Regions from separate parts of the Pseudoalteromonas sp. 4NS20-0020 genome, predicted to be linked through region 1. Evidence: predicted binding sites of a transcription regulator. Region 1 holds the regulator's gene; the other holds the start of a gene.
What was found. Region 1 encodes sigma-54, which starts transcription at its own class of promoters, with help from an activator protein. Its sites were predicted from a motif close to GTTGGCACGNNNNTNGNNT; they were not measured.
Positions count from the first base shown of each region.

Region 2: a site for sigma-54 is predicted at 1,343-1,361, ahead of AC27JL_RS04685 (hemerythrin domain-containing protein). Genes of this name have one in related genera too.

Region 1 covers NZ_BAAJMI010000001.1:235,624-238,877, forward strand. Annotated here, with positions in the region: gene rapZ (RNase adapter RapZ) at 1-249, opposite strand, end outside; gene ptsN (PTS IIA-like nitrogen regulatory protein PtsN) at 269-721, opposite strand; gene hpf (ribosome hibernation promoting factor) at 726-1,013, opposite strand; gene AC27JL_RS01030 (RNA polymerase factor sigma-54) at 1,040-2,539, opposite strand; gene lptB (LPS export ABC transporter ATP-binding protein) at 2,609-3,254, opposite strand, start outside.
Region 2 covers NZ_BAAJMI010000002.1:155,845-159,098, forward strand. Annotated here, with positions in the region: gene AC27JL_RS04675 (TonB-dependent receptor) at 1-134, opposite strand, end outside; gene AC27JL_RS04680 (hypothetical protein) at 381-794, shown strand; gene AC27JL_RS04685 (hemerythrin domain-containing protein) at 880-1,305, opposite strand; gene AC27JL_RS04690 (tetratricopeptide repeat-containing diguanylate cyclase) at 1,554-3,254, opposite strand, start outside.

The DNA of each region.
Region 1 (3,254 bases):
GAACAGCGTTGGTTTTGTAAAACCCGGTAAGTATTCGATGATGTGATTAAATTCATCTTGCTCTTTTGGTAAATTTCGCACATCTATACTAACGGCAATTTTATCGTAGTTATCAGAAACGCTTCTAATTAAAGAAGGTAATAAATTTACTGGAATGTTATCTACGCAATAATAACCTAGATCTTCAACAACGCGTAAAGCAACCGACTTACCAGAACCAGAACGGCCACTTATGATAATCAACTCCATTAATCACCCTTTAAATTTGTTACGATTGGTCAACAATAATTTGATACAACTCAGCATCCGATTTAGCACAGCGAAGCTGCTTACAAAATTCTTTATTTTTTAGTTTATCAGCTATCGTTGCTAGCGTCTTTAAATGCTGTTGGTTATCGCCTTCAGGTACGATGAGTGCAACAAAAATATCAACAGGGCGGTTGTCTATAGCATCAAAATTAATCGGTGTTTCACTTACTAACACCAATGCTAAAGGTTCTTGTGCGCCGCTCATTCGGCCATGTGGAATAGCAATGCCTCTTCCTATCCCTGTGCTGCCTAGCTTTTCGCGGGTTAATAAAGCGCCCAAAATATCCTGTTGAGATAAATACGGTAATTTATCGTGAGCCAGCTCGCTAATAAACTCTAAAATTCTTTTTTTACTATTAAAAAGGACCGCAGCTTTACTGCAGTCCTGGCATATAAGTGAACTTAATTTCATCATATTAGTGTCGAGCAAGCTTCTCTTTGTGTTTAATTACTTGACGGTCAAGCTTGTCAATCAATGAATCAATAGCTGCATACATATCTTGATGTTCAGTGGATGCGAATAATTCAGCACCACTTACATGAATAGTTGCTTCTGCTTTTTGATTTAATTTTTCTATATCAAGAATGACATGAACATTATTAATATGATCAGAGTGCCTTTCTAGCTTCGCAAATTTGGTATTTATATAGTCTCTTAATGAATCAGTTAGTTCTACATGACGACCAGTTAAATTTAGTTGCATAAGCATTACCCTCTTTGTTTAGCGTCTTAAATCAGGCTCTTTCGCTGATTTGACGGTGGAATAGCCAGAGATTCGCGATATTTTGCGATTGTACGTCTCGCTACTTTAATTCCTTGCTCAGCCAATATATCCGCAATTTTGCTATCACTCAATGGTTTTGCTGAGTTTTCTGCTGCGATTAATTTTTTAATAAGTGCACGTATTGCCGTAGATGAACATTCTCCACCATTTTCGGTACTTACGTGGCTTGAGAAAAAGTATTTAAGCTCAAATATTCCACGCGGTGTGTGCATATACTTTTGCGTAGTTACGCGCGAAATTGTTGATTCGTGCATTTCTACCATTTCGGCAACATCATTTAAAACCATCGGTTTCATGGCTTCTGGCCCGTGTTCAAAAAAGCCCTGTTGTTGTTTAACAATACAGTTAGTTACTTTTAAAAGTGTATCATTTCTACTTTCTAAGCTTTTTATAAACCATTTAGCTTCTTGTAAATGTGAGCGAATAAATTGACTGTCGCCGCTTGATTTAACTGTACGCGACATCGCTGCATATTGGCTGTTTACACGAATTTTTGGCATGCTGTCTGGGTTTAACTCTACAATCCAGCGGCCTTTAATTTTTTTAACTGACACATCAGGTATTACATACTCAGACTCTTCTCGTACTATTGTGTCTGCAGGCTTAGGGTTGAGAGTATGAATAAGTGTCATTACTTCTTTAAGCTCATCTTCTTTGAGCTTCGTTTTTTTCATTAATGTACGGTAGTCACGAGCAGCTAACAAATCAATGTGCTCTGTTAAAATCATTTTTGTTTCATCAATAAAAGGCGTGCCTTTATCAAATTGATTTAACTGAATACACAAGCACTCTTGTAAGCTACGTGCCGCAATACCCACTGGGTCAAATAGCTGAATGCGCTTTAAAACCGCTTCTATTTCGTCAAGTTCAACCTCAACGTCATCGTCGTTATCTTGATTAAAGCTCTCTAAAATCTCTTCGCAGCTGAGTGTCAGTATGCCTGAATCATCCACCGCTTCTACAATAGCAATAGCGATGGCTTCATCTGTAGGGCTAAATGGCGTTAATTGTAATTGCCACATTAAGTATTCGTGAAGCGTTTCAGTTGATGCGCCCTGATATATAGACTCATCTTCAGGCATTGGGCCTGAAGATGATGCAGGGGCTGCACTCATATACTCATCCCAGCTAACATCCATTGCCATGTCGTCACTTACGGTATCTTTAGCAAGCGCTTCACCACTGTCTTGTTCATACTCGCTAGGGGCTTCATCGGCAGATACGGTTACTGTAACTTCATCGTTATCTGCTTTTTGCTCATTTTTGCCCGCAAGATCATCGGCATAGTCTTGCTCCTCAACCTCAAGTAATGGGTTGCTGTCGAGCGCTTCTTGTATTTCTTGCTGAAGATCCAATGTGCTTAATTGCAGCAAGCGAATAGCTTGTTGCAACTGAGGTGTCATTGTAAGTTGCTGGCCCATGCGCAGCTGTAGTGATTGCCTCATGTATCTCTAACAATCCTTTTAAGTTGTTATAGTTAATACTAGCAGATGCTTATAAATAAGGCGTAAATGTTACAGCCTAAATTGCTCGCCTAAATATACATCGCGTACAGTTTTATCATTTAATACGTGTTCAGGGGTACCAGAAGCAATCAGTTCCCCATGAGAAACAATGTAGGCTTTTTCGCAAACATCAAGGGTTTCTCTTACATTGTGGTCTGTTATTAATACGCCAATCCCACGGTTTTTCAGGTGTTCAATAATTTTTTTAATATCTAATACTGAGATAGGGTCAACACCGGCAAATGGTTCGTCTAACAAAATAAACTTTGGATCTGCGGCTAAAGCACGTGCAATCTCCACTCGGCGACGTTCTCCGCCCGATAATGCCATGCCTTTGCTGTCGCGAATGTGTTGAATGCTAAATTCATCTAATAGATTATTCAATGTATCTTCTCTGGCTTGTTTAGTGAGCTCCTTTCGAGTTTCTAAAATAGCCATTAAGTTTTGATACACTGTTAATTTTCTAAATATAGACGACTCTTGTGGTAAGTAGCCAATGCCTAATCTAGCACGACTGTGCATAGGTAAAAGCGTAATATCGTTATCATCGATAGATATTTTGCCTTTGTCGCTAGGGACTAAGCCTACAATCATGTAAAAGGTTGTTGTTTTACCTGCGCCGTTTGGCCCAAGCAAGCCTACAATACTGCCAGCT
Region 2 (3,254 bases), on a different contig from region 1:
TGAGACTTTATAACTTGACCAGCCACCTCTATGTGTTCAATCGAATCTTTTACTTGCGTTTTTTCAGCTGCAAAAGCAACAAGGGGAGTGTTTAATATGGTGGCTAACGATAGTGCTAAGTATGCGTGTTTCAAGGGTTGTCTCTCTAGTGTAATTAGTTATTGGCGATAAAGACCGAAAGGAATAAAAATATCTTTCAATTAAAGTATAACTTTTTTAATTTTTAGAATGGATGCGTGCAAATTATTCTTATTATAGTCTTAAGCTTTAAATGTTGTTGAATACCTACTTGGATTAAATCTAAATAGTTTGAAATTAATCATACCTTATACGGTCTTGTTCTGTTCTTGGTTTATTTATATATTTTTAAAGGAAATTTTATGACGGGTTCTTTAAGTAGTGATGTTCAAAATCGTTTGCAGTGGTCACTTTTATCTTTGCGTGTAGGTGTGTTTATTGTAATGGTTATGTGGACATTCGATAAGTTTGTTAACCCTGGACATAGCGCACGTATTTTTGAGCATTTTTATGGGATTAGTGGCTCTACAGATATGGTGGCTTACATTATTGGTGCGGTGCAGCTAGTTCTTGTTTTAGCGTTTTTAGCAGGTATTAAAAAACGTATTACTTACGGTATTATTTTCATAATGCACGGCCTATCAACGCTTTCATCTTACAATCAGTACATTGATGGCTTTAATAACTTATTATTTTTTACTGCGTGGCCAATGTGGGCAGCGTGTTTTGCACTTTATTTATTACGGGATCAAGACGTAAAATATACTGTTAAATAAAACAGCCAGACAAAAAAATGGTTATAAGCCAATTAGCTTATAACCAAAAGTACACAGGGAGGTGTATGAATTCTTACTTGTACGATTAATGCATTGCGTCGTTGTATTTGTCACCTAAGCGCTCTTTTTGCCCTTCAGACAGCGCTTTACCGGCTAGTTGAAATACTTCATGCTCTTCTTCATCTAAGTGATGGTGCACTAAATGGTGTAGTTTTTTAGCTTCTACTAACCATGCTGATGAGCTCATTTCGGTGTCTTCAAGTTGTTCAATTAGTTCATCAATTTCATGATGCTCTGCAACACTGTGGCGTGCTTTTTCTTGCGTTAGATCTTCACAAATTAATGGATTATAAAAGTAGCGCTCTTCAAATTTTGCATGTTCTTCTAGCTCTGTTTTTAGTTCATCCATTAAGCTATGACGTTTTTTTGTGTCGCCCTTGGTTTGAATAAGCGCGTCAACTAGTTTGCGTTGTTTGTCATGATCATTACGTAGTGCTTCAAAAATATTCATAAATCATCCTAATCAATTACGTTGCTTAATAACTATTAAGCAAACGCAGTGCCAGATTTTAAGTTGTTGAAAGTAATGATTTTATAGGTTTTAGGCTATGTTTTTGGATTGTTTGTGTATTTTTTACAGACGAGAGGGTGAAATAATTTCTTACTTTTAATACGAGCTAATACTTCACGTGCAGCTATTTACAATTAGCTTGTTAAAAACATATTTGGGGGGTATGTGTTTGTTAAGCTTTAATACGCCTAGGGCTGCTCAACATTAACCTGATTGCGGCCACTTTGTTTGGCTTTATAAAGAAGCTCATCAGCATGTATGATCAGTTTTTCAAGTGAGCGGTTAGAGGAGGAGCTAATTGCTGCACCTGCGCTAAACGTAATGGTTTCAGTATTATTTAAGCCTTCTATTTCGCTACAAATATCTATCAGTGTATTGGCAATAGAATCGAACGTTGTTTTAACGCTTTGTTTATCAACGGTGTTTAAAATAAATAACCATTCCTCACCACCATAGCGGCCAAATTGGTCGTCACCAGCAAGTGTATTTTTTGCTGCACGAGCAAAAGCTTTAAGAACGGAGTCACCCACATCGTGGCCGTAAGTATCGTTAATGTGCTTAAACAAATCTAAATCGACAATGGCAATTGTAGCATTGCTTTGCTTAAGTTTTTGAGCCGCTTTTTGCATAATACCGCGTCGATTTAAACTGCTAGTTAAGTAGTCAGTCAGCGCAATGTTATAATATTTTTTACGTTGTAGTACTTGTTTATAAATAAGTAATAACGACACAATAACTAAAATAAACGCAATTGTTGCGCTTAACCGCCAAATTATTTTTTGTTGATACTCTTCTTTGGCGAGTAATTCGTTAATGTTTTTGTCGTATTCTAGTTGGAGTATTTTTTCTTCTTTTTCTTTTACTTCAAATTTTATTTGCAGTGTTTTAATGTTTGTTTCGCTGGTGGCTTCGTAATGCTTTTTCATAAATGTAAGCATTTGCTCCATTGCGTCAAATGCATCGTCTGTTTTGTTGAGGCTTCGTTTTAACTGGTATCGCTTTTGAAGGTAATCGGCTTTATAAATGCTGCGGCTAAAATCATCGATCATCGAAAATACTTCATCGTTCATTTTATCGGCTTTTTCAAGTAAACCTTGTTTTTTATAAATATCTAGCATCAATATCATCGATGCGAGTTTCATATCACCTATTCCGGCTAGGTGGGCAACCTCAATATTTTTTGTGGCTAAGGCGAGCGCATCTTCGTAGTTTTCTTGTTTGTATAAAATATTAGCAATTGAATACTGAGCAAAAGACAGTCCTTTTTGCATGTTAACAGATTCAAAGTAAGAGAGTGCTTTGTCTAGATAAATGAGGGATTCGTTTGGTTTATTTATTTCAAGTAATACATTGCCCAAGCTCCAGTAAGCTTTAGCTGTATATAAGCCATCTTGAGTTTGCTGATATGCGATCAGCGCTTTTTTAGCGTATGTTATTGCTTTTTCTTTGTTTTCTAAATAATTATACGCATCGGCTATCTTCCTGTAAAAATAGCCTTGCGATGCAATATCGTTGTTTTGCATCGCCAGTTCTAATCCATCAAGTGCTACGCTCAAGGTTTTTTTCAGTTCATCTGTTTCGGTATAAAAGTATGCAAAGGCTCTTAAAATAATGATTTTTTCAGCCGGTGTAGATTGAGAAAATCGCGTTTTTAGTTGATTAACAACATCGTTTGCCTTTTGGAGTTCTTTTTGTAGGCTAAGCAGTTTTAATTGTGACTCCAAAAATAGCAGTAATACGTCAGGTTGTTTAGATAATTGCTGATTTGATAAGTAAACAGTGAGGTGTTTATCTAATTTTTCGTACTTTTCTTCCCTAAAAAGCAGTTCTGCATAAATGGCTGCAGCTTCTAAATGCAAAGCGCCATTCTGTTTTAATTTACTTTGCTC